DNA from 3 places in the Mesorhizobium sp. G2-6-1 genome. Region 3 is predicted to be linked to each of the others. Evidence: predicted binding sites of a transcription regulator. Region 3 holds the regulator's gene; each other region holds the start of a gene.
What was found. The regulator PhoB, encoded in region 3, activates phosphate uptake and scavenging genes when phosphate is short. The targets are predictions, from matches to a motif close to TGTCATNNANCTGTCAT.
Positions count from the first base shown of each region.

Region 1: a site for PhoB is predicted at 8,896-8,912, ahead of olsB (l-ornithine N(alpha)-acyltransferase). Genes of this name have one in related genera too.
Region 2: a site for PhoB is predicted at 6,967-6,983, ahead of AC0L7S_RS09000 (YdcH family protein). Genes of this name have one in related genera too.

Region 1 covers NZ_CM147896.1:2,348,173-2,358,274, reverse strand. The annotation lists gene sppA (signal peptide peptidase SppA) at 1-890, shown strand, start outside; gene AC0L7S_RS11350 (integration host factor subunit beta) at 970-1,254, shown strand; gene AC0L7S_RS11345 (LapA family protein) at 1,327-1,659, shown strand; gene lhpI (bifunctional Delta(1)-pyrroline-2-carboxylate/Delta(1)-piperideine-2-carboxylate reductase) at 1,702-2,667, shown strand; gene AC0L7S_RS11335 (RsmD family RNA methyltransferase) at 2,889-3,860, shown strand; gene AC0L7S_RS11330 (TrmH family RNA methyltransferase) at 3,857-4,717, shown strand; gene lspA (signal peptidase II) at 4,714-5,190, shown strand; gene acuI (acrylyl-CoA reductase (NADPH)) at 5,331-6,320, shown strand; gene AC0L7S_RS11315 (ATP-binding protein) at 6,465-8,756, shown strand; gene olsB (l-ornithine N(alpha)-acyltransferase) at 9,015-9,851, shown strand; partial or broken gene AC0L7S_RS11305 (trimeric intracellular cation channel family protein) at 10,019-10,102, opposite strand, start outside.
Region 2 covers NZ_CM147896.1:1,863,580-1,873,681, forward strand. The annotation lists gene AC0L7S_RS08965 (bifunctional salicylyl-CoA 5-hydroxylase/oxidoreductase) at 1-769, shown strand, start outside; gene AC0L7S_RS08970 (SDR family NAD(P)-dependent oxidoreductase) at 766-1,548, shown strand; gene AC0L7S_RS08975 (enoyl-CoA hydratase family protein) at 1,553-2,395, shown strand; gene AC0L7S_RS08980 (acyl-CoA dehydrogenase family protein) at 2,399-3,595, shown strand; gene AC0L7S_RS08985 (RidA family protein) at 3,671-4,108, shown strand; partial or broken gene AC0L7S_RS08990 (lytic transglycosylase domain-containing protein) at 4,152-5,002, opposite strand; gene ispG (flavodoxin-dependent (E)-4-hydroxy-3-methylbut-2-enyl-diphosphate synthase) at 5,007-6,263, opposite strand; gene AC0L7S_RS09000 (YdcH family protein) at 6,436-6,897, opposite strand; partial or broken gene AC0L7S_RS09005 (YdcH family protein) at 7,148-7,349, shown strand; gene AC0L7S_RS09010 (M48 family metalloprotease) at 7,566-9,035, opposite strand; gene AC0L7S_RS09015 (thiamine ABC transporter ATP-binding protein) at 9,205-9,969, opposite strand; gene thiP (thiamine/thiamine pyrophosphate ABC transporter permease) at 9,966-10,102, opposite strand, start outside.
Region 3 covers NZ_CM147896.1:1,989,636-1,999,737, reverse strand. The annotation lists gene AC0L7S_RS09665 (CHASE domain-containing protein) at 1-673, opposite strand, end outside; gene AC0L7S_RS09660 (ATP-binding cassette domain-containing protein) at 897-1,697, opposite strand; partial or broken gene AC0L7S_RS09655 (sugar ABC transporter permease) at 1,712-3,027, opposite strand; gene xylF (D-xylose ABC transporter substrate-binding protein) at 3,397-4,437, opposite strand; gene AC0L7S_RS09645 (ROK family protein) at 4,688-5,947, shown strand; gene phoB (phosphate regulon transcriptional regulator PhoB) at 5,926-6,615, opposite strand; gene phoU (phosphate signaling complex protein PhoU) at 6,641-7,348, opposite strand; gene pstB (phosphate ABC transporter ATP-binding protein PstB) at 7,389-8,192, opposite strand; gene pstA (phosphate ABC transporter permease PstA) at 8,202-9,041, opposite strand; gene pstC (phosphate ABC transporter permease subunit PstC) at 9,045-10,022, opposite strand; gene pstS (phosphate ABC transporter substrate-binding protein PstS) at 10,101-10,102, opposite strand, start outside.

The DNA of each region.
Region 1 (10,102 bases), 360 kb from region 3:
TTGCAGCACTCGCGGTGATTGCACTCGCGCTGATTGCATTTTCCAGCTGGATTTATAAGGACGAGTTTGGCGCAACCGCAATTGCCCACATAGCCAAGGTCAAGATCGAAGGCACCATCACCGAAGACGAGGAATTGACCAAGCGGCTGGATTCGATCCGAAAATCGCCCAGCGTCAAGGGCGTGATTCTCGTTATCGATTCGCCCGGAGGCACCACCGCGGGCGGAGAATCAATCTATGACGCGGTGCGCAAGCTCGCCGCCCAAAAGCCTGTCGTGGCGCAGGTTGGCACACTCGCCGCATCGGCTGGCTACATGATCGCAAGCGCGGCTGACCACATTGTCGCCCGCAAATCCTCGATTGTCGGATCAATCGGCGTATTGATCCAGTTTCCCGATGTTACCGGCTTGATGGAAAAAATCGGCGTCAAACTTGAAGAAGTGAAGTCTTCGCCTTTGAAGGCCGAACCCTCGCCATTCAATCCGACCACCGACGAAGAGCGTGCGATGATCCGCAGGCTTATCCTCGACAGCTATGACTGGTTTGTCGGCATCGTTGCCGAACGACGCTCCATGACCAGGCCACAAGTGCTGGCGCTGGCCGATGGATCGATTTTCACCGGGCGCCAGGCGCTCACCAACCATTTGATTGACGCTGTCGGAGGCGAAGACGAGGCGCTCGACTGGCTCGCGACCAAGGGTGTCGATACCAAATTGAACGTGATTGAGTGGAAAGACACGGAAAAAGGCAGCGGCCTGCTTTTTTCAAAGGCGTTGACCCGCACAGTCGCCCGTGCACTTGGCCTTCCCGAATATAGCGGTGATATCTTACGTGAAGTCGGCGGGAAGCGCTTGTTCCTTGACGGTCTTATTTCCGTCTGGCACCCTTGATTGACCATTCAAAAGATGAAAAACCCGAACAAAATCATCCGTGTAATTTTGACCACAGCGTATTCGAAGGACGGCTCGAATGATCAAGTCTGAACTTGTGCAAATCATCGCCACACGTAATCCTCATCTGTTTCTGCGCGACGTCGAAAACATCGTCGGTGCGGTATTCGATGAGATAACCGATGCACTTTCTGATGGAAATCGCGTCGAACTGCGTGGTTTTGGTGCGTTTTCGGTCAAGAATCGCCCCGCCCGCACTGGTCGCAACCCACGCACAGGGGAATCGGTCGAGGTTGAGGAAAAATGGGTTCCCTTCTTCAAGACGGGTAAGGAACTGCGCGAAAGACTGAACGTCACAAAATAGTCAATCGTTTCAGCCTAATTCCTCACAAAAGATAGCCAATTCGCAAGGCTGCCGCTTTCGGCAAGGGAAGTCATGTTCAACAGGTTTGTGCTCGTCGTCATATTCGTGCCTCTCGCTATCATCCTGATTGCGTTGGCTGTTGCAAATCGCGAACTCGTCGCCTTCACCGTCGATCCGTTCAACCCGGGCAATCCGGCACTGACGTTGACCTTGCCCCTGTTCATCTACTTGTTCGCGGCACTTGCGATCGGCATGATTGTCGGGAGTATCGCCACCTGGGTCAGGCAGGGCCGATACCGTAAATTGGCACGCCAGCGCAGAATTGAAGCTGAAAGTCTGCGCCAGGCAGTAGCCCGCCCGCCCGCAGCACCACAGGGACCGGCATTGCCCAAACCGACGGCTTGACCGGCTTGCAGACCAGCCCATCCTTCTTCGTGGAGTCCATCAATGCTCACCATTTCGGCTGATGAGGTCGATCACGCCCTGACATTTCCGGGTCTGGTCGAAACCTTGCGCGCGGCTTTTCGCGAGGGCGCAGTGCAGCCGGTCAGGCATCACCACTCCGTAGAGCGGCCAGATGGTGCGGCCTCCACCTTGCTCCTGATGCCTGCATGGACCGATTTCAACGCTGCCGGCACATCCGCAAATGGTCATATCGGCGTCAAGATCGTGACGGTATCTCCCGATAACAATGCTATCGGCAAGCCCGCTGTGATGGGACTTTACCTGTTGCTCAATGGCGTTACCGGCGAGCCGGAAGCCATGATCGACGGCCAGCGGCTGACACAATGGCGTACGGCCTGTGCCTCGGCCCTCGCAGCCTCTTATCTCGCCCGCAAAGACGCTTCGCGCCTGCTCGTGGTCGGTGCAGGTGCCTTGTCACCATTTCTTGCCCACGCCCATTGCGCGGTGCGCCCGATCACGACAATCCGTATATGGAACCGAACACCTGCCAATGCCGAAAAGATCGCGGCTGAACTGCGTGCCGCAGGATTGGCCGCTGAAGTCGCCGACGATCTCGATACGGAACTCGCCAAGGCCGACATCGTAACCTCAGCCACGATTTCGACGACGCCACTTATCAAAGGTACTTCGCTAAAGCCCGGCACCCATGTTGACCTTGTGGGCGGATTTACTCCCGACATGCGAGAAGCCGATGATGACACCGTCACCCGCGCACGGGTTTATGTCGACACGCGTGCGGGAGCGACCAAGGAAGCTGGTGATATCGTTCAGCCTCTTGCATCCGGGGTGCTGCGACCAGACGCCATTGTCGCCGACCTGCATGAACTGGCGCGCGGCGAACGAAAAGGCCGTGAAACCGTTGACGAGATCACGCTGTTCAAATCGGTCGGCGCAGCACTGGAAGACCTTGCTGCTGGCTTTGCCGTTTACAAGGCGCTCACTTCGTGACCCTTGCGCAATAGTTCGCGCCGGTCTCGTAAATTACTGCTGTTCGATCAATCGCCGCTGACGGTTACGCCTTGTTGCGTGGCTGTTTGCGCTGTGCCAAAAGCGGCATGCCGCATCGGAGACACTGTCCCTTGAAATCCCATCGCGACCAGCGCCGCGACAACCGCCCGCAAAAGCCAGTCCAAGCACATGGTGAGCAGGTATCGAAACGCGACGAGCGTATGAAACGACGTTCGAACAACCAGCCACAGTCCGGGTCTGAACCGCGTATTGCCGCGCGCCGCGAAGGCGCCCTTCCCGGTGAACGCCTGCCTCTCATCCTCGAAGTTGCGCCCAATGGCGACTATGCGCTTCTCGACAGCGGAGCGGGCGAAAAACTCGAACAATATGGCCCCTATCGCATCATTCGCCCCGAAGGTCAGGCAATCTGGCAACCGGCACTTAGCCCGCATGAATGGGAGCGTGCCGACGCCATATTTACCGGCGACACCGAAGAGGAGGGGCTAGGACGCTGGCGCTTTCCCAAAACACCGCTCGGCGAAACCTGGCCAATGAAACATGATGGCATCGACTATCTCGGCCGCTTTACTTCGTTTCGCCATGTCGGCGTCTTCCCCGAACAGGCTTCACACTGGGATCATATGGCCGGATTGATTGCCGCCGCGAAAAGGCCGGTCAAAGTTTTGAACCTGTTTGGCTATACCGGTCTTGCCTCACTGGTTGCAGCACGCGCGGGCGCGGAAGTCACCCATGTCGACGCATCGAAAAAGGCCATCGGTTGGGCGCGTGAAAATCAGGAAATGGCAGGTCTAAGCCAGAAACCTATCCGCTGGATCGTTGACGATGCCGTGAAATTCGTCGAACGCGAACAACGGCGGGGCAATGGCTATGACATTATCCTGTTCGACCCACCCGCCTATGGACGCGGACCGAAAGGCGAAGTCTGGCAATTGTTCGAGGATTTACCGGCGCTGGCCAACGCCTGCCGCTCGATCCTGTCGCCAAAGCCGCTTGCCGTGGTGCTGACGGCCTATTCGATCCGTGCCTCCTTCTTCGCCATTCACGCCCTGATGCGTGACACCTTTGCCGGTATGGGCGGCATGGTCGAATCCGGTGAACTTATCATCCGCGAGAAATCGGCAGGCCGTGCGCTTTCCACATCGCTATTTTCGCGCTGGGTGGCAGGAACATGAACACGACAAGCCAACGCCATGCACGCGCGCCGGGTCAGGTGAAAGAAGTCACCAGCCTTGCCAACCCTTTGGTCAAGGAGATCAAGGCGCTTGCAATGAAGAAATTTCGTGACCAGCAACATGCTTTCATGGCGGAAGGCTTGAAACTGGTTATCGACGCTTTGGACCTCGGCTGGAACATAAAAACGCTGGTGTTCGCCAAGGCAGGACGCGGCAATCCGGCTATCGAGAAAGTCGCTGCCCGTACCGTTGCCGCAAGTGGTACGGTTCTGGAAGTTTCCGAAAAAGTACTCTGCGCCATCACACGGCGCGACAATCCGCAAATGGTCGTTGGTGTCTTTTCCCAAAAGCTCACGCCGATAAAAGACGTCCGCCCCACCAACAATGATGTGTGGGTGGCACTGGACAGGGTCCGCGATCCTGGCAACCTCGGCACAATTATCCGCACCGTCGATGCAGTTGGTGCTAGGGGCGTCATCCTCGTCGGCGAAACCACGGACCCGTTCTCGGTCGAAACCGTCAGGGCAACGATGGGTTCGGTCTTCGCGGTGCCAATTGCCAGGACAGGTGTCGAAGAATTTCTCGACTGGCGAAAGAACTTCCCCGGTCTCGTTGTCGGCACACATTTGCAAGGCGCGGTTGACTACCGTTCCATCGACTTTGCGCAAAAACCCGTTTTACTCCTCATGGGAAATGAGCAACAGGGGCTGCCCGATACACTTGCCGCAAGTTGCGACCGCCTGCTGCGCATCCCGCAAGCGGGGCGCGCCGACTCGCTCAACCTCGCCGTGGCAACGGGGGTGATGCTGTTCGAAATTCGCCGCGATGCGCTTGCCTTGGGGGATACGCAATCGTGAGATCCCTCGTACCCTATGCTGCGCTCGCCACCCTCGCCATCGCACTTGACCAATGGATCAAGCATCTGGTCGAAATCGGGCTTGCCTTCCAGGAAAAGATCGACGTCGTGCCATTTCTGGCGCTCTATCGCACTTATAACACCGGCATCGCCTTTTCGATGCTGTCATCCTTTGGCGACACCGGTCTGATCGTCGTGTCACTGGTCGTATCGGCATTCGTCATATACCTCGCCACGCGCACCGCTCCCGGTCAGATACTTGCCCGCATCGGCTTTGCGCTGATCGTGGGTGGCGCACTGGGCAATCTGATCGACCGGACAGTCTACGGCCATGTCATCGACTATATTCTGTTTCATACTCCGGTCTGGTCGTTTGCCGTTTTCAATCTGGCCGATGCTTTCATTACCATAGGTGCCGTTCTGGTAATGGCTGAGGAATTCATCAGTTGGCGCCGTCAGCCTAGAGCGGGATGAGGAAAAGTGGAACCCGGTTTTCCGCCCGCATTCCGCTCTAACTTATTGGAATCGATCGCGTTCATGATTTAGACCTTCGAACGATTGATTTTCATCAATAGAAATCCGACAACGCAATACTGGAATTCCTGGAGAGCGACGTGTCAGACACCATCAAAGCCATCCTTGTTTCGCGCGATGAAAATAAGAAACAGTCAGTGGCAGTGACCGAACTTTCCGACTCCGATCTGATGGAGGGCAATGTAACTGTTGCCGTCGAAGCCACCACGGTAAACTACAAGGACGGCCTTGCCATCACCGGCAAAGCCCCGGTTATTCGCCGTTGGCCCCTTGTTCCCGGCATCGATTTTGCCGGCACGGTTATTTCCTCCGAACATGCTGACTGGCGCAAAGGCGACAAGGTCGTCCTGAATGGCTGGGGCGTGGGAGAAACCCACTTTGGTGCCTACGCAACACGCGCCCGCGTCAATGGCGATTGGCTGGTGCCGCTTCCTGAAGGCATGAACCCGCATGACGCGATGGCCGTCGGCACTGCCGGCTATACGGCCATGTTGTGCGTAATGGCATTGGAACGCCACGGCATCGACCCTGAACGCGGCCCCGTGGTCGTAACCGGCGCCGCAGGCGGTGTTGGTTCCGTCGCCGTCTCGCTGCTCTCAAATCTCGGCTACCATGTCATTGCCTCCACCGGTCGTGAATCAGAAACCGCTTACCTGACCGAACTTGGTGCAACCGAAATCATCTCGCGCCGCGAATTTGCTGGCGCTGCCAAACCTCTTGCCAAGGAACGCTGGGCCGGTGGCATTGACGTCGTCGGCAGCCATACATTGGCCAACATACTGTCGATGACCTCTTATGGCGGCGCGATTGCCGCCTGTGGCTTGGCGGGAGGTATGGATCTACCCTCTTCCGTTGCGCCATTCATTTTGCGCGGCGTGTCATTGCTCGGCATCGATTCGGTGATGGCACCAAAGGAACTTCGACTGGAAGCATGGCATCGCATTGGTAGCGACCTTGACGTCGACAAACTGACCGCCTTGTCGACCACCATTGGCTTTGATGACATCATCGAGGCTGCACATGACATCGTCGAGGGCAAAATACGCGGGCGCGTCGTCGTCGATATGTAGCAACGCATCGGCGGTTATGGTTGCTGGAAAAACATGCGATTTCTGCTGATGAACAGCAATTTTGATGTGAAAATCCACCTAGCCGTTAAAATTTGAGCGATCCGCGCCAAGCTTCCTAAAATTCTATCTGTCATTTATCGTGGCATGAACGCGCAACCTGGCATGGAAGCACCCGAAAGGGCCGAACCAAACAGCGGCACGAAACCGCTGGTCGTTTTTCGTCCGCGCATTGAAGCGCCGCCGATCGTGCCGGACACGCCTCGCCTCACTTCAAACATTATACCGCTGGTCACAAGCGTCGTCCTCGTGATTCTGGCTGGTCTTTCGCAACTCACGGGTTCCCCCTACTTCATCAGCCTCGGAATACTGGGAACAGGCATATGCGCACTTGTCGCGCACTTGCATTTCAAGCGCACTGACCGCTTGGCCGCCGCCGACCTCGCCGAGAATTCCGTGCAAAGCCGTGTGGAAATGGAAACACTGGCTGATCGTGTCTGGGAAATGCAGGAAAGCGACGAGCGCTTTCGCGGACTGATCGACGCATTGGGCGATCTTGTCGTTCATCGTGACCGTGAAGGTCGCATCGTCTACGCCAACAAGGTTTTTGCCGATCTGGTTGGCGTCGAACGCAACAAGCTGTCGGACATGAGCCTCGCCGAACTCGGCATTGATATCGGCATCGTGCCTGATGCGGCATTTTCCGACCATGAATGCCTGAGTTCCACAGACGTCGGTATTCGTACACCCGATGGTCAACGCTGGTTTTCATGGATCGAGCTTTCAGTTCGTGACGAAGAAAGTGGCTCTGTGTCTCACAAAGCCATTGCCCGCGACATCACGGCCCGCAAGAAAGCCGAGTCGTCGCTGATTACGGCGCGTGAACGCGCTGAATATGCCAGCCAGGCCAAATCGCGCTTCCTGGCAACCGTTAGCCATGAAATTCGCACGCCAATGAATGGCATCATGGGCATGGCCAAGCTTCTGGCCGACACTGATCTGTCGCCCGAGCAAAATACCTATGTCGGAGCCGTATCGACATCGGCAAGCGCACTCCTTGCCCTGATCGAGGATTTGCTGGATTACTCCAAAATCGAGGCTGGCCGCTTTGATCCGGAACCGCAACCGATGTCATTGCGCGAAATTGCCGACAACATTGTCGAACTTCTGGCCGCGCGAGCCTACGGCAAGGATATCGGCCTTGGCTGTCATGTCGAGCCAGATGTACCGCAAATCATCACCGCCGACCCCGGTCGGGTCCGCCAGGTATTGCTGAACCTGATCGGCAACGCCATCAAGTTCACCGACACCGGCGGCGTGCTCCTGTCTATCGCGCGCGTTCGCACTGACACCACCGACCGCATCCGCTTCACCATAACCGATACCGGTCCGGGCATGCGTGAGATCGACCTGGATCGAATTTTCGAAGACTTTGAACAAGTTGACGGAACCTCCACAAGAAAGCACGGCGGCGCGGGTCTCGGCCTCGCCATTTCCAAACGTCTCGTGGCTGCAATGGGCGGCACCATTTCGGTAGCCAGCAAGGTCGGTGAAGGCGCGGAGTTCGTTTTCGAAATCCCCGCCACCGCAGCTTCGGAACCACCGCACAATCGCAACGACATGCTTGCTGAGCGACAGGTCGTGATCGTTTCCAAGAATACCATTGAGGCCGAGGCGATTGCCCGCACTGTCCGCGCTTATGGCGGCACGGCAAAAGTGGCCGCGACAACGGCCAAGGCGGCCACTTTCGCGGCCGACTGCAATTTGCTTCTGGTTGATGCGGCTATGGAAGAAAGCGACGGGCGGGTCTTGAAACGGTTGCGCCAGACAGGCTTTGCCAGATGCGAAGCCGCAACCTTGATTGCCCCGACAGATCGTGGCCTGTTGGGCGAGTATCGCGCCAATGGCTACGCTACATTCCTGGCAAGACCGGTTCGCGGCGAAACGCTATTGCGCGTCATGTTGGTCGGTCAGACCAAGACGCCAGCTCAAGTAAAACCCGCGAAGCGCGGAGCCGGACCGCAACAACACGCATCGGCTCACCGCAAACCGAGCCTTTCGGTGCTGATCGCCGAGGACAACGAGATCAACGCCATGCTTGCTCGTGCAACATTGTTGAAAGCGGGCCATCGCGTCGAGCTTGTCAGTAACGGTAAAGAAGCTGTCGATGCCCTGATAAGCATCGGCCACAGGAACCGGTATGATGTCGTACTCATGGACCTGCACATGCCTGTGATGGATGGCATGGACGCCATTGTCCTTATCCGCCGGCATGAGGAAGAACAGGGCCTACCGCCAATTCCGATCATGGTGCTTTCCGCTGACAGTCAGGAAAAGACCCGCCATGCCGTACTTGCGCATGGTGCCTCAGGCTTCGTCACCAAGCCGCTGGACCCGCAGACACTCGTCCATGCGATCCAGGAACAGGTCGCGGCTTGAGCCAGACCCGCCCGCTTTCTTCAATCGAACACTGTCTGCGCGGTGTGAACTGTGGAGAAGCCAGCTAAATTCCCCTGCAATCTCTCGAAGCGCCACTTTTCGCAACGAGACATTTGCCCAGAACGCAGTATCACGCTACTGTCACAATCCTGTTGCACCACCATCGTATTCCCGCGCCAAGAGGGATGGCTCGAAGGAGAATCACTCGTGCAGTCAGCGATACCGCAAGGCGAACCTCATCCGAAGGGCGGCGCAGCCGTGGTTTCGGCAACAAAGGCAAACCACGAGACGTTGAACTCACCGCTTGGACGCATTGGCAATCTCGAAGTGCGCCTCGCTCGCAACGAGGCAGAAATTTCTGCGGCGCAGGAAGTTCGCTACCGGGTTTTCTATGAAGAGCTTGGCGCTCGCAAAGGTCGCTTGCAAGAGCTGGACCGTCGCGATGCCGACCGATTTGATCCGCTATGCGATCATCTTCTGGTGGTTGATACCAGCTTGACCGCCCCTGAACACCGCCGCATCGTTGGTACATACCGCCTTCTCAGGCAGGAAACGGCAACAACGGCAGGCGGCTTCTATTCCGAGGACGAATTCGAGTTGAGGCGCCTGATCGCGCGCCATCCGGGCCAGCGCTTTCTCGAACTGGGCCGTTCCTGCGTTTTGCCGGAATATCGCTCCAAGCGTACCATTGAAGTGCTTTGGCAAGGCATCTGGACTTATATCAACCATCACAAGATTGACGTGATGACGGGCTGCGCCTCATTTCACGGTATTGTCCCTGCCCTGCACGCAGAAGCGCTGACATATCTCGCCCATCATTGCCGCACGAGTTCGGCATGGGACATACGCGCCGTTGCCGCACGTTATTGCTCAATGGAACTGATGCCGATCGAGGCGGTCAACGTCAAGTCAGCCATCGCCGCAATGCCACCCTTGGTGAAGGGTTATCTGCGCGTCGGCGCGCGCATCGGCGACGGCTGCGTCATCGACCACGATTTTTCGACCGTGGATGTCTTTGTGGTCATGCCCGTCAGCGAAATCGGCACTCGCTACATCAATTATTATGGTGGCGAAGGCCAGAGCTTCGCGGCTTAGCAGGACAGAGGGGGGTGAAGGAACTCAAACCAATATGCAACTGTAAACTTAGTGCATGTCGCCGAAAAGTGTGGCGCGGTTTTCCGCCACGATTGCGTAAAAACAAACAGTTGGCGCCGATCAGTGATTCTATCAAGAACTGAAACGCTCTAGCCGTACACAACCGCTCAGGGGATGTCCTCCGGGCGGCGGCCCGGTCTGCCGCGGTAAGCCGGTATGGACCATCCGAATTTCAATGCACCGCCGCGCAC
Region 2 (10,102 bases), 130 kb from region 3:
TCAGCCATTGACTGAAGGCAATTGGCAGTTGATTTCAGCCTCCGCCATTCCATATCTGAAGAACTCCGACACACCGCGTGCCATGACGCGCGAGGACATGGACAGGGTCATCGCAGATTTCGTTTCGGCAACGCAACGAGCCGTAAAAATCGGCTTTGACATTCTCGAACTGCACGCCGCTCACGGCTATCTCCTGTCGAGTTTCCTGTCACCGTTGACCAATCTGCGCACCGACGAATATGGCGGCACGCATGAAAACAGAGCACGCTTTCCGCTTGAAGTCTTCCGGGCAGTCCGCGCCGTCTGGCCCGCAGAAAAGCCGATGTCGGTACGCCTGTCGACCAATGACTGGTTTGAAGGAGGCAACACGCCTGAAGACGCTGCGATCTTTTCACAAATGTTCAAGGACGCCGGCGCAGACATGATTGATTGCTCCTCCGGGCAAGTTGTGAAAGAGGAGCAGCCCGTCTATGGCCGACTTTTCCAGACACCGTTCGCCGACAAGATCCGCAACGAGGTCGATGTGCCAACCATAGCGGTCGGTGCGATCTCGGAAGCTGATCATGCCAATTCGGTGATTGCGGCAGGCCGGGCGGATCTTTGCGCTGTCGCGCGTCCGCATCTGGCCGATCCATCTTTTGTCATGCACGAGGCCGCAAAGATCGGCTATTCGGGGCTTGCCTGGCCAAAACAGTATTTTTCTGCGCGTGCCCAGTATGAAAACAATCTGGCGCGCGCCGCAGCGGCGGAAGCGGAAAAAGCACGATGAGTACGCCACGCCACGCCTTCATTACCGGTGCTGGTAGCGGCATAGGCCGCGCGATTGCCCTCGCGCTGGCTGCGAAGGGATATGTCGTCTCGCTCGCTGGACGTCGGGCCGATCCGCTCGAACGCGTCGCCAACGAAATCGCTTCCAACGGTGGTGCGGGCCTTGTCGTCAGCGGCTTCGATGTCACTGATCCGAAAACCATTGAGCGCGGCGCAACCGGCGCAATTGTCGAGAATGGCGATATCTCTGTCCTCGTCAATTGCGCCGGTCAGGCCCCGTCCGCGCCATTTGAAAAAACCGGCCTCGACATGTGGAACGAGGTTATCAGCATCAATCTGACCGGCGTGTTTCTGGTGATACAGGCACTGCTGCCATCGATCCGGCGCGCAGGCGATGGTGGGCGTATCATCAATGTCGCCAGCACGGCGGGGCTGACCGGTTATCCGTACGTCTCGGCCTATTGTGCGTCCAAGCATGGCGTTGTCGGCCTGACACGCGCGCTGGCGCTGGAACTGGCGCGAACCGGAATAACCGTGAATGCGGTCTGCCCGGGCTTTACCGATACGCCGCTTCTGGATGGGGCTGTCGAAACAATAATCGACAAGACTGGTCGCTCATCAGAAGAGGTGCGAAAAAACCTTGCGCGGTCCAACCCGCAAGGCAAACTTGTGACACCACAGGAAGTTGCCGATGCCGTGCTCTGGCTTGCCGGGGATGGGGCGACAGCGATCACCGGACAGGCTATTCCTGTCGCTGGCGGCGAAGTGATGGGAGGTTGAAACAATGACCAATGCCATGCAGGCCAAACGCCGCCCGTTCAAGGAACACAAGGCAGAGCACTTTCTTTTTGAAACGGATGATGACGGGCGTGTCGCCACGATCACGCTCAATCGGCCCGACAAGAAGAACCCGCTGACCTTCGAAAGCTATGAGGAACTGACCAATTTGTTCCGTTCGCTGGCGCGTGCCAGTGATGTGCGCGTGGTGGTAATGACGGGTGCTGACAACAATTTTTCATCTGGTGGCGATGTCTTCGACATCATCGAACCCTTGACCAAAATGCCGATGCCTGACCTGCTCGACTTCACCCGCATGACCGGCGATCTGGTCAGGCAAATTCGAACATGCCCGCAGCCTGTCATTGCAGCGGTTGACGGGATTTGCGCCGGTGCTGGCGCCATCATGGCAATGGCGGCGGATTACAGGCTTGCGACGCCGGAGACGAAAACCGCCTTTCTGTTTACTCGCGTCGGTCTGGCTGGGGCCGACATGGGCGCTTGCGGTATTCTTCCGCGCATCATCGGTCAGGGGCGTGCAGCCGAACTCCTGTTTACGGGCCGCACCATGTCCGCTTCCGAGGGGCACTCATGGGGTTTTTATAACGCCCTTCATGAGCGCGCGACCATTCTCGAAGAAGCGCGCAATTTTGCCCGCAATCTGACCAACGGCCCGTGGTTCGCCCATTCAATGACCAAGAAAATGCTCGATCAGGAATGGGCGATGGGCATCGACGAACTCATCGAATCCGAAGCGCAGGCGCAGGCAATCTGCATGGCAACGGGCGACTTCCGTCGCGCCTTTGAAGCGTTTGCCGCCAAGGCAAAGCCAGTGTTCAAGGGAAACTGAAGGATGGAAAGCAAGCACGTCGATGCGGCGCGCGGCCCGACCCGCGATCACCTTCAATGGCCGTTCTTCACTGATAAGCATCGCGTTCTGGCCGATGAACTGGACGCATTCATAGCCGGCAAAGGGCTGGGCAATATCGACCACCATGACGTCGACACCGCTTGCAAGGAATTGGTGAAACGGCTCGGTAATGCTGGATTTTTGCGCCATTGCATCCCGCAGGAATTCGGCGGCGCATCCGAAATTATCGACAGCCGTGCGCTCTGCGTCATGCGCGAGACACTCGCTTATGCCGACGGGTTGGCGGATTTTGCCTTCGCCATGCAAGGGCTTGGCACTGGCGCCATCAGCCTGTCCGGCTCGAACGAGATCAAACAGGCCGTTTTACCGAAAATCGGCAAAGGTGAACTGATTTCGGCTTTCGCCCTGACCGAAGCAGATGCAGGCTCCGACGTCGCGGGAATGAGCAGCACGGCGCGGCGCGACGGGGACGACTATGTCCTCAACGGCGAAAAAATCTTCATCTCAAATGGCGGCATTGCCGATGTTTACACGGTCTTTGCCCGGACAGGCGAAGCCCCCGGCACGCGTGGCATTTCGGCCTTCGTCGTTTTTGCCGATACGCCGGGCTTTTCGATTGCCGAACGCATCGAAACGATCGCCCCCCATCCGCTGGCGCGCATCCGTTTCGACGATTGCCGCATTCCGGTTTCACAGCTTCTTGGCGCTCCGGGCGAAGGATTCAAGATCGCCATGCGCACGCTTGACATTTTCCGTCCATCGGTTGCCTCTGCGGCACTGGGCTTTGCCCGCCGTGCGCTTGATGAAGCCCTCACTCATGCACGAAGCCGCCAGATGTTCGGCGCGACCCTGGCTGATCTGCCAACCGCACAAAGCACGCTTGGTGAAATGGCAACGGCCATCGATGCGGCATCGTTGCTGACCATTCGCACCGCGTGGCGACGCGACGTCCAAAAACTGCCAACAACGCGCGAGGCCGCAATGGCCAAGATGACGGCGACCGAGAACGCGCAATGGGTCATCGACCAGGCGTTGCAACTATTCGGCGGGCGCGGCGTACGCGTTGGCGAAATCACCGAGCGCCTTTATCGCGAAATCCGCGCTTTGCGTATCTATGAAGGCGCGACAGAAGTGCAAAAACTGATCATAGGGCGCGAACTGATGAAGAGTGGCGCGTAATAAATTGGATGCATATACGGCGATTGATCGAACGCACATCTTTTGCCCTGACATCTCGAACTGAATGGAGTTGACATGACTGCCACCGAACTGAACGAGCGTGTCCCGGCAAAAACACCGCATCGCATGCTTTTGCCAGAAGGCTGGACACGCCCCAAAGGCTACTCGAACGGCGTCGAAGCGCGCGGGCGCACCGTGTTTGTCGGTGGCCAGATCGGCTGGACCGGCCAGTGCGTATTCGAAACCCACGATCTGGCAGGGCAGGTACGCCAGACGTTGGAAAACATCATCGCCATTCTGCGTGAAGCAGGTGCCGGACCAGAGCACATCACATCGATGACATGGTACGTGCTGGACCGAAAAGCCTATTCAGCCGCGCTCAAGGGGATCGGCGCTGCATATCGAACAACGATGGGCCGCAACTTTCCGGCAATGGCGGTCGTTGAAGTATCGGGCCTGATTGAAGACGAGGCGCTGGTGGAAATTCAGGCCACCGCAGTCGTGCCGGATTAGGGCATGTTGCACAAAAGTGTGCAGCGGTTTCGGGTGACATGCTCTAGCGATTTCTAACAACCACGCATGCGCCGCCTGTTGCGCGCAATTTCCTGCAGATCGTGTCGGCATTGCTGCGGCTGTCAACGCCGATGCGGATTGCATAGATGCCGCGCCGGCCAATCGGTGTGCGTACGCGGCTTACCACGGGCTCATGGGCGGCCAGCAATGCCGGGAATCGGCGCTTTACGCGTTGCCATTGCCTGATAGCCACGCTTCGCCTGAAATTTCCAGCCACCTGAATGCCCCAGGGCTTGATGTTGACAGAGGCCATGGCGCGCGTCGCTGACATGATGACCGGCAGTTGACGACAGGCGGCGGCAAAGCTCTTTTTGCGTCGAGCGGGCGGACATTTCCGGTGTGGCTCGTGTCGGCGAAATTATCGGCGGGTTCGCCCATGATATCGAGAACGTAATCCTCGGTTTCGAGTGGCAGGAAACCACCTGAGGCCAGCCAGCGCGAGACACGGCTCTCACCTGCATTGTAGGCGGCAGCGGCCAGGCCGAGATTGCCAAACCCGGATTTCAGTTCTCCAAGATAGCGTGCCGATGCCGCTATGGCCTGTTCGATGTCGAAGGAATTGGCAAGGCCACGCATTTTGGCGGTGCCGGGCATGAACTGGGCTATGCCTTCCGCGCCAACGGGGCTCACGGCATTTGGGTCGAAGCGGCTTTCTTTCCAGAGCAGGCGCGCGAAATAATGTTCGGGCAATCCGTTGCGGCTTGCATGGAGTTCGATCAGGTCGCAAACCCGGCCGATCAATTGTTCCTTGCTGGGTTTGGGCGGGTCGCCATAGGCGTTTATATTCCACGTCAGGGCGGTGACGATGAGTGCTGACGCCACGCTTGCGCGCATCCGCCTATTCCGCTGCCTTGGCCCTGATGCCAAGCCCGAAACGCTGCTCGATATAGTCGGCGACCATCAGTTCGAAATCCGCCGCGATATTCGGTCCACGAAGCGTGGCCACTTTCTTGCCGTCAATGAAGATGGGCGCGGTTGGCATCTCGCCGGTACCGGGCAACGAAATGCCGATATCGGCATGCTTGGATTCTCCCGGACCATTGACGATGCAGCCCATGACCGCGATCTTGAGTTCTTCAACACCGGGATATTTCACGCGCCACTCCGGCATGTTCTTGCGGATGCCGTCCTGAATTGACTGGGCCAACTCCTGAAAGACCGTCGATGTGGTTCGGCCACAGCCTGGACAGGCGGCGACGATCGGCACAAATTGGCGAAACCCCATGGTTTGCAGCAATTCCTGCGAAACCTGAACTTCGCGCGTCCGGTCACCGCCGGGTTCTGGCGTCAGCGAAACACGAATGGTGTCACCAATGCCCTGTTGCAATAGTATGCCCATGGCTGCCGATGAGGCGACGATACCCTTCGAGCCCATGCCTGCTTCGGTCAGGCCAAGATGCAAAGCGTGGTTCGAGCGGGTGGCAAGTTCGGTATAAACGGCAATCAGATCCTGAACGCCGCTGACCTTTGCGGAAAGAATGATCTTGTCACGGGCAAGGCCGATTTCCTCGGCCAGTTCCGCCGACAATATGGCTGATTGCACAATAGCTTCGCGCGTTACCTCTTGCGCTGTCAGTGGTGAACCTTCGCCCTGGTTCTTGTCCATCAGGCGGGTCAGCAATTCCTGATCGAGCGATCCCCAATTGACACCGATGCGTACCGGCTTGTCGTTGCGGATCGCCATTTCGACAATCGCGGAAAACTGCTTGTCTCTCTTGTCCTTGAAGCCGACATTTCCAGGGTTGATCCGATATTTTGCCAGAGCCCGCGCACAGGCCGGATGATCGGCCAGAAGTTTATGGCCGATATAATGAAAATCGCCGACCAGCGGCGCCGTGACGCCCAGCCTTGCCAGCCGCTCATGAATATGAGGTACGGCTGCGGCGCTTTCGTCGCGATCGACGGTGATACGTACGATTTCCGAACCCGCCCGATGAAGAGCTGCGACCTGCGCAACGGTCCCGTCTATGTCGGCTGTGTCGGTGTTGGTCATTGACTGAACGACCACAGGCGCGCTGCCGCCGACGATCACGCCGCCAACGTTGACGCCAACCGACGAGCGGCGCTCGAATGGAGAGGAATAATATCCGGTCATGCCCGGTCGCCTCTGATCGTTCCGGGGGCATCACTTGGCCGCTTGCACTGGTCAGGATGCTCCAGTCGTTCAATATTACCCACGGTACTATCCACGGGGGCTGTCGAATTGAGAAAACACGCTTCGTATATCCGAGAGTTCGTGAATGAGGTGGAGGAGTATACCCAACTTGTCAATGCCGAGGGATGGCGCAAGGCAAGATTTGACGACGCCGGGACATCGGTAAATCGTGATCCGATGCCACAGATTTGTGCTTTCTATTGAGGTTCGGGTAAATTCTCGCCCGCTCGACGGCGGTGTCGCCGTCGAATGCCATACCCGCTGAGAAGCGAACCTGAACAGGCAAGAGCGTCGCGCGTTCAATCGAATTTGCGAGGGACGCTCCAGCATATTGACAAGCACCAGAATGATCCGAAAACGGTAATCGCTTTTCGGTCTGGTGCTTTGGGTCGCTGCTAATGTGTCGTCGGGTGGGACGATAGTTTTTAATCTCGTCCTTGATCGCCAGCTTGCGCCGCTTGAGGTCGGCTATTTCCAGATCGTCGATTGAGGGATGTAACAATTTATCATCGATTTCACGTTCGATATCGCCGTGCTTCTTCTGCAATTCGTCAAGATGGGACGCAAGAGACATGATTGGTTCTCCCTTTCATGGATTCCTCGATCGCAACCGCCATCGTGCGTCCACCGCAGGCACGCATCTGTGACGGTGCGATGGCAGTCTGCCACCAACTATCGTGGTTGTCGAATATGTAAGGGTAGCATTTCGCGACACTTTGAAATGTGATAAGGGAACTGCTCCGGGGGCGTTGCGCTGCCGGGTCCGCTTAACAGGGTTCCTGACCCAGGCGCCCATTTCGCGCCGGAGACCACAGACGGTAACGATGTCCGAACAGGATCAGGCTGATACCCGCCTTGAATTTGCACGCTTAAAGCAGGATCACGCGGATTTTGATGCTGCGATCAATGCAATGATCGCAATGGGCTGCGATCCACTGCAAATCCAACGCATGAAAAAAGAAGCTTGCCTTCAAGGACAAGCTCAGATCGCTGGAAGACAGTATCATTCCCGACATTATTGCATGAAGCCGGATCGGCAATCTTTCGGAAAGACTGTCAGTCAAGACGACGGCGGCACTTGTTGTCTGCCATGCGCTGAAATGCGTGTCATGTGGTCGCACCCCGTCAAGCAAGCGCACAAAGGACGCTCTTTCACTTTGATCGAGGATCGGATCGGGGACTGAGCATCGGGTCTGTTCGAAAACCGGATTCCGTTTTTCGGCCCGATGTTCTGGTGTGCTCTTATTGGTCGGTGACGATCTTTACCTTTTCGCCGACCGATACATTTGCCCCCGGTGCGAGTGCGTTCAGCACCCGAAAAAGATCGAGCTTGCGGTCAACGCCAACCATGGAAGCTGCAAGCGTGCCCATCGTCTGGCCGGCCTTCACCGTGACAATGCGGATGTGCAAGGGTTTCAATGCGGCTCGTTCTGCGGGGCTCAGTATCCTGAAGCTGCCACTGACGGCGCGCGCGATTGTCTCAAGCGAATTGCTGGCGGCAGGTGCGGCCGTCAACAGTCGATATATCTGACCGCCTGCGCGAATGACGGTGATGTCAAAACGCCAGCCTTCGGCGCTGGCGCGTGCCACCACAGCTTGGTTGCCGTTGATGTTTTCCTGGCGCAGGCTGTTTTCGTCGAGACCTGCCACCCAGCCGCTGCGAACATAGTCGGCAAGCGCCAGGTTCTTGTCGATGGTCACACCATCAAAACGGACTGCAGTATCGCCCGGTCCCGTGGCGGTAACGGCAGCGGCGGAATTGTCGATGACAAATCCATCCGGCACCGAAAACGACACGCCAAGACCCGGATGCAGGAATGTGTTGCTGCGCACATAGCCTTCTTCAGGCGTATCGCCGTAGAGAAGACCGTCAATGCCGGCGAGAAAAGTGTCGCGATCGCGCGTACCTACACCCGGAGCGCCGAACTGGCGGGCATGGCGCTGGGCAAGTTCGATGCGTTGCGGGGTGTTGGGGTGGGAAGCCAGAAAATCGAGGCTCGCGTCGCTGGCACCGCTGATCGAGCGGAAATCGGCATAGGCCGACATGGATTGCAGAAAGCGACTGGCCGCATAGGGATCATACCCCGCTTCGCCGACTGATTTGATGCCGATTGCATCGGCTTCCAGTTCCTGATTGCGAGAGAATTGGGCAAGCCGCAACTTGCCGCGAATAAGTGCGACCTTGGCAGTCGGACTGTCACCGAGGACATCTGAAACAACTTTGGTTGCAAGCCCTTCCTCGGCCTCAAGTTTTTGGCGCTGCAAGCCATGCTTGGCGGTTACGTGACCCATCTCATGGGCAACGACTGCGGCAAGCTCGGCAGAATCATTGGCCAGCGCCAGCAGACCGCGGGTGATGTAGAGATATCCCCCCGGTAATGCGAAGGCGTTGACGTTGGGCGAGTTCAAAATGGTGATGCGATAGACTTCAGTCGGATTGGCAGACACGGTGGTCAGGCTGCCGATGACCTTCGCGACCATTCGCTCCAGTTTAGGGTCGGAATACTCGCCACCATAAGTCGCGAGAATACGCGGATGCTGCGCCTTGGCCATTTCGGCCAGCTTGTTATTGGCCGTCACATTGTCGACGGTGACCGGTTTGTCAGACGGCTGGAAACCGGATTCCCGCAAGTTGGGCGGCATGATGGACTGGCACGACGCCAAGACAACAGCAACAACAGCCAGTGCCGCGCAGCGCGACAACGACAGTATTTTCCGAGCGTTCTGGCTATAAGAGTTCAGGCCGGTCGACAGGTCGACTTCCTTTCCGGTTCCGAAATGCACAACATGCTGGTTCCGAACTGTATTTGGGCGGAACTAGCCACACTCACCCTTGCACTACAAGCAAAGCAACGGTTTCAAACGTCCCTTTGACTGTAAATTATGTCCGCTTGCTGGCAATATAACGTGATCTGTCGTTTTTCGTTCCGATATAGCTTTGAAACGCATCCGAACCAGACCCTTCGAAGAAATCTTCGACGGTTCCAGCCGCCACCACGCTATGATTCTCCAAGAATACCATATTGTTGGCGATTCGCCGCGCATCTTCTGGCTGGTGCGTTACAAACAGCACTGTCATGCGTCTTTCCGCCTGCAAGCCAGCTACCAGATCGAGCATGTCATCGCGTAAAGCGGGCCCGAGCGAGGCGAACGGTTCGTCCAGGAGTAGGACCGGCAGATGACGCACGAGAATGCGGGCCAAGGCCACGCGCTGGCGTTCGCCGCCGGACAGTTCGCGCGGCAAGCGGCGCTCCTTGCCGGTAAGCCCGGTGCGCGCGAGCGCTTCGTCAACGGCACGACGATCATCATCATTCAGGCGCAACGCCGGAGAGCGCCCGAGCCCGACATTTTGCAGCACGCTCAGATGTGAAAACAGGTTGTTTTCCTGAAAAACCATCGATACCGGGCGCTTTGCCGGGGGATCGAATGTTACATCGGCACCACCAATCGATATTCGACCGGTTTGCGGTGTCTCGAAGCCAGCGACAAGGTTGAGCAATGTCGATTTCCCCGATCCGCTGGCACCCATGATCGCGGTGATTTTTGAAGCTTCAAAAATCGTGTCGAAGCTGAAGGATGTCGACCCATAGCTGAATGAAACGATTTCAAGGCGGACTTCGCCACTCGGCCGGGAGATATCACTCATGTACCTTTCTCCTTTCCGAGATGATCGGCGACAAGCATCAGGCCAAGACAGACCAATCCCAACAAAAGTGCCAGACCGGCTGCATCTTCGGTGCGATAGCTACCCATGCGTGAAAGCAGCAGGAAGGGAAGAG
Region 3 (10,102 bases):
GAAACGCCGCATACAAAAATCCGGCGGTCGATGAGGTGTCCGCATTCACCCCGTCGGGTGAGGTGTTCACGACAAGGCGCGAAAATACGAAAAACCCTGGGAATACGCGTTCAGAGCCGGTCTTCTCACCGAGCAGCACACGGCCGCTCGCATGTTGCAGATCGTCCTTCATCGCAAGTTCGATCGCAGCGCGGCGAACCGGTTCGCTCATCATGTCGTAGCCGATACTGGACTGGTTGGCAGGATCGAGGGGTTCGAACAAGACGATAGGCGTTCGCAATTTCTGTGTCGTCTCGGGATAGATGTTTCGCTCAAAACCGTGATTGAGCGTGATCGCCCGCTCGGCTACAGCCTCATCACCAGCCTTGACCAGCTTGACGAAGCCGATGCCGCGCAAGCCGGAAAAATTGCTGTCAACATCGAGTGCGTCGAAGAACGCCTTGAACTCGGTGCGCGAAATTTCTCCATTGCGCGCTTCGAAAAGCGCCTTCGTCGAGCGAAGCAGTGAAAGTTGCAGATCGAGGCGGCTTTCGATGCGGTTTATCGCAGCATCGGCTGTCGCCCCGAACTTGATCCGAGATGCTTCCTGCGCCGCATAATAAGCAAAGCCTGCCATCATGAGACTGACCAGAGCGACAGCGAGGAACGTCAAATAAGGGAAAAGCTTCTTCAATTGACAATGCGGCCTGTATCAACTCTGGAGCGTTCCAGAACTCTACTTTGCGCCATTTTGATGGAATACGGTTTGCTCGACTCCGCAAATAGCTCACGGACCTTCTTAACGGGTCCACACGCCAAGACAAGCGCGCATCGCCAAAGCGAACTTCGCAAAAGCGGTCATCATCGACCGCCTCGGATCGATTCAGGTCAGGATTTGCAAGAGTGCCAAGCTTCGATCAGGCAGCCATTTTCTGGGCACCAGGGCCGGGAATGGCACCGGGCGGACATTTGCCAAGGATGATCATGCCAAGCACCTCATCTTCGGTAACGTCGGTCGTTTTCGCCGTTCCCACGACCTGTCCGTTCTTCATCACGCATACGCGGTCGGCCAGATCGAACACATCATGAATGTCGTGACTTATCAAAAAGATGCCGATACCGTCTTTCTTGAGTTGTTTAACCAGTTCGCCAACTTGTGCGGTCTCCTGAGGTCCAAGTGCCGCTGTCGGCTCATCCATGATCAGAATACGCGCGTCGAACAAAATCGCCCGCGCAATGGCGACCGACTGGCGTTGACCGCCGGACAGTTTGATGACGGGTTCCTTGAAACGTTGAAAGCGCGGATTTAGGCGCCCCATGACCTTGCGCGCTTCTGCCTCCATCGCAGCGTCGTCCAGCGTATTCCACGGCGTCATCAATTCGCGCCCCAGAAACAGATTGGCGGCGGCGTCAACATTGTCTGCCAATGCAAGCGTCTGATAGATCGTCTCGATCCCGTATTTCTTGGCGTCGCGCGGGTTGGAGATCGCGGCCTCCTTGCCATTGACGAATATCTGGCCAGCATCGCGCTTGTAGGCACCCGACAATATCTTGATCAAGGTGGACTTGCCCGCCCCATTGTGACCAAGCAACGCCACGACTTCACCGGCAAACAGGTCGACGGAAGCATCGTCGACGGCACGAATTCCGCCAAAAGCGATCGAGATGTTCTTTATGTCGACCAGTGGAGTGGCGCTTGCCTGTTCCTTGACTGCCATGATCCTATATCCCTCTAGACGCGCTTGCGGTAAACGGTATCGAGCCAGACGGCGATGACAAGAACTGTGCCAACGACGATGCTTTGCAGCGGTGAATCGACACCCAGCAATACCATCCCCGATTGAAGCGATTGCATCAAAAGCGCGCCAAGCATGGCGCCGATGATCGTGCCCGCGCCTCCGGCCAGCGAAGTGCCGCCAATAACCGCCGCAGCGATGACCAGCAACTCGTCGAGTGTGCCAAGTGCATTTGTCGACGCGTTAAGGCGTGCCGAGGAGATTGCCGCGCTAATGGCAACAAGCGCCCCCATGATCATGAAGACCTTCGTCGTGACCCAGCGGGTATTGATACCAGCGAGATTGGCCGCTTCCGGGTTGCCGCCGATGGCAAATACATAGCGCCCGAACCGCGTGCGATTGGTGACGAATGTCATGACGATGCCGACAGCGACGGCCATCAGAACGGGAATTGCGATGCCGTGCGATATGAACAATCCTCCCTCGGGAATTGTGATGCCGTTCGCCTGAGCATATCTTTTGACGATGCCAATCGGCCAGGGATAGGCATTTGCAACCCAAACCGCACCAAGCACCAGCGCGCAGCCAACAGCGCCAAGCAGTGTTTCAGCCCAGACCGGTCGCAATGGAAAACCGAAACGCTTGCGTTGCACACGCCCATTGAGAAGCATGAGCACAATGGCGGCGCAGCCAACAATGCCGATGACCCAACTCCATGTTGCGCCAATCGACCCTTTCGGACCGCCGCCCATAAGCTGGAAAGTGGCATCGAGAGGAGCGATCGTCTGGCCGCTTGCGACCCACCATGCAGCACCGCGCCAGACAAGCAGCCCCCCAGCGTGACGATAAATGACGGCACTTCCAGATAGGCAATGATGTAGCCCTGGAACGCGCCGATGATCACGCCAAGCGCGATCCCGCACAACAATGCGATGATCCATATCCACGGATCGCCAAGCTGAAAGCCCACCACGCGGATCAATATCTGTGCCTGCATGATGCCCATAACCATAGCGACCACGCCCTCAAGCGAGCCAACCGATAGATCGATATTGCGCATGACGATCACCAGAACCATGCCCGTTGCCATGATCGCCACCGAGGAGGTTTGAACGGAGAGATTCCACAGGTTTCGCGGCGTCAGGAAAAGGCCGCCAGACAGGACATGGAGAAGAACCCAGATGAGGATCAGTGCCGCGATCATGCCCAACATGCGGGTATCGACTTCAGTCGCCTTGAGAAAGCGTGCGATGGGGCCAAGCTCTGTCTCACGCGCCTGATCGGCTGGTGTGTCGGATACCGTGTCGGTCATATTGCCCTCCCACCGGCTAACTGCCCGGCGCATGGCCTGCGGCATTCTTGAACAATTCCTGGAAAATTATGCAGCGGTTTTCCTGGAATCGCGCAGAACGAAACTTAATGCATGTCGCCCAAAAGTGTGCAGCGGTTTTGGGACAACGACATGCATAAAAACGAAAGCTAAAAGCACGCTGCACGAATCCTTTTAGACGCGGCGTACTTTAACGCGGCCAAGCGATTCAATCAAAAGCTGAATCGGCCCAATCGTACTGTCTTTCCATTCCTGCCGAAAGTGGCCAGTCCTGTAGGAAATAGAAAGCCGTTTGGAAAACGCCGCGGCTCCAGGAACCGCGGCGTCAATAAGCAGACGATCAAGACGTCCTCAGTCGCAAGCCGCCACTGTGCCTGCCGCAACGCCGGCGCAAGCTGCATCTTTCGATATCCAGCCCGCATCGATGACGACGTTGAGGTTGTCCTTGGTGATAGCCACCGGCTTGAGGAATACCGATTTGACGGTATTGCCACCCGGCGTGGTGAAATCCTGAACATTGGGAATGTCAGTCATTGCCTTGCCATCAGCAAGCTCGGCCGCAATTTCGGCAGCATTCTTGCCGAGTTCACGTGCATCTTTCCACACCGAAACCGTCTGTGTGCCCAGCGCGACCCGGTTGAGCGCCGCATGGTCGCCATCCTGGCCCGAAACCGGAACGGTTCCAGCAAGGCCCTGTGCCGTCAGCGCCGCAATGGCACCACCTGCCGTGCCATCGTTTGAGGCCACCACCGCATCGACCTTGTTGTCATTGGCGGTGAGGAACTGTTCCATGTTTTTCTGCGCGTTGGCCGGCAGCCAGCCGTCGGTATATGCCTCGCCGACATTCTTGATCTTGCCGGAATCGATAGCATCCTTCAGCACTTCCATCTGCCCGGAGAACAGGAAGTCGGCATTTGGATCGGCACCTGAGCCCTTGATGAAGACATAATTGCCCTCAGGCTTCACCTTGAACACTTCACGCGCCTGCATACGCCCGACTTCCTTGTTGTCGAAGGTCAGGTAGAAAACATTACTGTTCTCGATCAAGCGGTCATAGCCAACAACCGGAATGCCCTCATCGAGCGCCTTTTGAACGGCTGGGCCGATTGCCGAGGCATCCTGCGCCAGAATGATAAGCGAATTGGCACCCTGACTGATCAGGCTTTCCACATCAGTCAACTGCTTGGCCGCCGACGACTGAGCATCAGCGGAGATATAGGTGTCGCCAACGGCCTCGATTGCGGCCTTCATGGCGGCTTCATCGGTCTTCCAGCGCTCTTCCTGGAAGTTTGACCAGGAAACGCCGATGATCTTGTCTTTCGCCTGGGCGACCGACACGAGCGTCAGCGACAAGGCGGCACCCGCCAGAATGGCGGCCGTGAATTTCCTCATGATTTCCTCCCTACGCCGTGCGGGCGCAACTGATCTGACCCGAGGGTCGGCACAAAGGCTTTTTTCGAGCCTCGAAAAAAGTGTGCCGCAACACCGGGCACCTGTCAACCGGGATTTATTTTTGGAAATCGATTTATTTCGAGTTTCGACATAAATAGTGACAGCCTTGTCGGCTTCTGCCAATATCCACCGCATATGCCGTCCGTATCTGACAGTCCACCGTCTGCGGCGGCGGGGAGGACTGCAACCCATGACGGTAGGAATTCGCCACGACGATCTGCGCCGGCGTAACAGGGCGATGGTGATCTCGGCTGTCCGCCGCAGCGGCCAGACATCGAGAACCGAGGTCGCGGCAACCACCGGTCTCAGCCATTCGACAATCTCGGCCATTGCGGCGAGCCTGATCAACGAGGGAATTCTTGCCGAAGGCCGCCAGGGCTCACAAACGCTGAAGCGCGGTCGTCCGCAGGTTGCCCTCACACTTGAACCACGCGCGGCGATGGTCGCCAGCATTGTCTTGTCGTTGAACTACCTGTCAGCCACCATCATCGACTACGCGGGTGAAACCGTATGCGAGGAGCAGCAGCGACTGGACACGCGCGCCATGCCGCGAGAAGAGCTGATAGAGGCGTGCATCTCGATCTTGCGCCAACGACTGGCCGATCCCAGGCTTGGCGGATGTCAGGTGATGCGCATTGCGCTCGCCATACAAGGCATAACCGATGCGCCATCGCGGTCGATGTTGTGGTCGCCCATCACCCATCACACGGACATTGCCTTTGCCAACATTCTGGAAAAGGAATTTTCGATCCCCGTTACCGTCGAAAACGACTGCAACATGATGGCGGTGGCGCTACGCTGGCGAAAGCCGGATCGCTACCGCGACGATCTCATCGCCATCCTGCTTTCTCATGGCATCGGCATGGGGCTGGTGCTGAAAGGTGCGCTGTTCACCGGCACGCATTCGTCAGGCGGGGAATTTGGCCACATGATCCACAAGCCCGACGGCGCGCTGTGCCGCTGTGGCCGCCGCGGCTGCATCGAGGCCTATGCCGGCAACTACGCCATCTGGCGAAATGCCCACATGCTCAGTGAAAATGACGATCCGATCGACAATATCAGCGACGCCGACATGCTGGCACTTGCCACCGCCGCACGGCTCAAAGACGGACCGGAGCGTGAAGCTTATCGCAAGGCCGGTGAAGCACTGGGCATTGGCCTGGGAAGCCTGTTTGCGTTGATCGACCCTGCACCTGTTTCCATGGTGGGCGCCAGCGCTGCCGCATTCGATCTGATCGAACCCGCCCTGCGTGATGCGATTGCCAAGACCGCCGGTGGCCATCACTCCACGTCCATCTCGTTCGACATCGAAGCAGATGAGCGGTCGCTGATCCGTGAAGGTTGCGCGGTGCGCGCCCTCACTTTTATCGATCACGAGATTTTCGCAGGCGGCGTTCAAGCGCAGCCGGAGGCAACGTCACCTCAGCTTCACTCTTCCCTGATCGCGTAACCGGCGCCGCGAATGGTGCGGATGACGTCAGCCGTCTGGCCATTATTGACAGCCTTGCGCAAGCGCCCGACATGGACATCGACGGTGCGCTCGTCGATATAGATGGTTTCGCCCCATACATTGTCGAGCAACTGGCTGCGCGAAAAAACACGCCCCGGATGACGCATCATGAATTCCAGCAAGCGGAACTCGGTCGGCCCCAGGCTGATCTCGCTCTTCTTGCGGTAAACCCTGTGCGATTCCCGGTCGAGCACGATATCGCCAACCTGGAGCACACTGGATAAAACCTCAGGCTTGGCGCGCCTGAGCAGCGCCTTCACCCGCGCCATGAATTCCGGCGTCGAGAACGGCTTGACCAGATAGTCGTCGGCACCGGTCGACAGGCCGCGAACACGGTCGCTTTCTTCGCCACGTGCCGTCAGCATGATAATTGGCAAACGTTGCGTCTCGGGTCGCATACGCAAACGCCGGCACAGTTCGATGCCCGAAATGGCAGGAACCATCCAGTCGAGCACCAAAAGATCGGGCACATTTTCCTGAAGTCTGAGATCGGCTTCATCGCCGCGTGTCACGACCTCGACGTGATAGCCTTCCGATTCCAGATTGTAGCGGAGCAAAACGCCAAGCGGCTCCTCGTCTTCTACCACCATGATGCGCGGTGCAATCATTTGCGCTGGTTTCCTGTCTCGCTTGTCACGCAGCCGGAACGGACATTGCCGTCTCATCGAGCTTTGGACGGTTGGACGGCAATTGTTCACCCGTCAGTACATAATAGGCGTTTTCGGCGATGTTGGTGACATGATCGCCAATACGCTCAAGGTTCTTGGCGCAAAACAGAAGATGCGTGCAAGCCGTGATATTGCGCGGGTCTTCCATCATATAGGTGAGCAATTCACGAAAGGCCGATGTATATTTGACGTCGATACGTTCGTCGTCGTCACGCAATTTTGCCAGCCCCGGCGCGTTCAACCTGCCATATTCCTCGATCACGCCCTGCACCTGTTCAAGCACCAGATCAGCCATAGAATTGATCGAAAAAGCCAATTCGCGCGGCGTGACACCCTGGCCAACAGCACTGACGCGCTTGGCGATGTTCTTGGCCAGGTCCCCGATACGTTCAAAATCGCCCGCCATGCGGATGGCACCGACCACCGCCCGCAAATCCTGCGCCATCGGCTGGCGCCTGGCAATCAGCGCGATGGCGCGATCGTCAAGTTCACGCTGGCGCGTATCCATGATCGCGTCGTCCGAAACGATCCGCTGCGCCAGTGCGTTATCCGAGTTGAGCAGTGCGCGGGTCGCGCCACCCACCATTGAACCGGCCAGAGTACCCATCTCGCCAATAAGCTGGCCGACCCGATTGAGTTCTTCGTCAAAAGACGCAACCGTATGTTCACCCATGATCTATCCTTGCATCCCAACGTTTTTCACAGGAACCGGATCAGCCGAAACGTCCGGTGATATAGTCCTGCGTGCGCTTCTCCCGCGGTGACGTGAAGATTGTCTCGGTCTGGTCGAATTCAATCAACTCGCCCAGATACATGAAGGCTGTCTGACGAGACACGCGCGCCGCCTGCTGCATGTTGTGGGTGACGATGACAATCGTGTAGTCGGCCTGCAACTCGTCGATCAGTTCCTCGATCTTCGCTGTCGATAGCGGGTCAAGCGCCGAGGCCGGTTCGTCGAGCAGGATAACCTCAGGTTTGACCGCAACGGTCCGGGCAATGCACAGCCTCTGCTGCTGGCCACCCGACAGGCTCAACCCGCTGTCGTTGAGCTTGTCTTTGACCTCACTCCAGAGGGCAGCGCGTTTCAACGCCTGTTCGACGCGCCCGTCGAGTTCCGATTTACTGAGCGTTTCATATAACCGAATGCCGAAGGCGATGTTTTCATAGATCGACATCGGAAATGGTGTCGGCTTCTGGAACACCATGCCGATCTTCGTGCGCAGAAAATTGAGATCCTGCGAGCGGTCAAGAATGTTTTGACCGTCGAGCAGAATTTTTCCTTCGGCGCGCTGTTTTGGATAAAGTTCGTAGATGCGGTTGAAAACGCGCAACAGCGTCGACTTTCCGCAACCCGACGGCCCGATAAAAGCCGTGACGCTACGCGCCGGCAAGGACAGCGTAATGTCCTTCAACGCTCTGTTTTCACCATAATAGAAGTTGAGGTTGTCGACCTCGATCTTCATTTTGTCAGCGACCGGTTCGGCCACGTTTTTTTCCAGCGACAACATCTGTGTCATCTGTCCTCTCTAGGTCCTGCGTCCGGTTAGGGTTCGGGCAAAGATACTCAAAGCCAAAACCGTCAGCGTAATGATAAGTGCGCCTGTCCACGCCAGTTGCTGCCATTCCTCGTAAGGGCTGAGGGCGAACTGGAAGATGGTAACAGGCAGACTGGCCATCGGCGCGTTTATGTTGCTGCTCCAGAACTGATTGTTCAAAGCAGTAAACAGTAGCGGTGCCGTTTCGCCCGAGATGCGCGCAACCGCCAGCAGGATGCCTGTCACAATGCCCGACATCGCGGCACGATAGCCAACGGAACGGATGACGATCCAGCGAGGAGCACCAATCGCCGTTCCAGCTTCACGCAGTGCATTGGGCACCAGCAACAGCATGTCCTCGGTGGTGCGCACGACAACCGGAATGACCAGAATGGCAAGCGCAACCGATCCCGCCAGAGCCGAAAAATGCCCCATCGGCCTGACGACAAGTTCGTAGACGAACAGGCCGATAATGATCGATGGCGCGGAAAGCAGGATATCGTTGATGAAACGCACGATCACCGTGAGCCGTGAAAATCGCCCGTATTCAGCCATATATGTACCTGCAAGCACACCAATCGGCGTGCCGACAATCATGGCCAACACCGTCATCACCAGACTGCCGGCAATGGCGTTCAACAGGCCGCCTGCATCGCCCGGCGGCGGCGTCATTTCAGTAAACACCGAAAGTGACAGACCGGCTGCACCTTTGAAAATCAGGGCACCCAGAACCAACGCCAGCAAGGCAAGCCCGATACCGGCAGCCACGACGCACAACATCATCATGACACCGTTTCTGGTCTTGCGTCTGCTTTGCAATGAAGAAGACATGGCTCAGCCTCCAGCCCGGCGTTCGATCCGCATCAGCATGTAGCGCGCCGCAGCCAGAATCGCGAAGGTGATGACGAACAGGATCAGGCCAAGCCCGATCAATGACGATGTGTAGAGGTCGCCATCAGCCTCGGTAAATTCATTGGCAATCGAGGCCGAGATTGTCGTGCCCGGAGCAAACAGCGATGCACTGATGCGATGCGCGTTACCAATGACAAAGGTCACCGCCATTGTTTCGCCGAGCGCGCGGCCAAGACCCAGCATCACACCTCCCATGATGCCCACCCGCGTATAAGGAATGACCACGCTGCGGACCACCTCCCATGTGGTGCAGCCAATACCATAGGCAGACTCTTTCAATACAGCCGGAACAGTGTCGAAAACATCCTTGGTGATGGAGGTGATAAAAGGCAGAACCATGATCGCGAGGATGAGCGCCGAGGTCAAAAGGCCGATGCCGTACGGTGGCCCCGCGAACAGGCTTGATAGCACCGGGACGTCCTTGAACAGCGCGATGACGAAGGGTTGTACGGTGGTCTGGAGAAAAGGCGCCAGTACAAACAGGCCCCATATGCCATAGATGATCGAGGGAATGCCGGCTAGAAGTTCGATTGCAATAGCGATCGGTCGACGCAGGGCGCGCGGGCACAACTCCGTCAGGAAAACAGCAACGCCAATACCGATGGGAACAGCGATCAGCATGGCAATGGCAGCCGTTACGATCGTCCCGTAGATTGGTGCCAGTGCACCAAACTTCTCGGTGACGGGGTTCCAGCTTTCGGTGGTGAGGAAGCCAGGCCCGAAGGTCGTAAGCGCTTCCCATGACCCGGCCAGAAGCGAGATCGCAACCCCACTAAGAATGAGAAGAACGAGTATCGCCGAAAAACGCGTGAGACCGTGAAAAATGGCGTCGGTAAACGCAAAACGACGAACGGTCGCGTCTCTTTGCCGAGCCAGATCCTCGCTAGCAACCAACGCCATGCCGGAAATTCCCTGATTGAAGCCGAATACGAATAAAAATCAATGCGGAGCCGGCACAACCGGCCCCGCATCCTGTTACT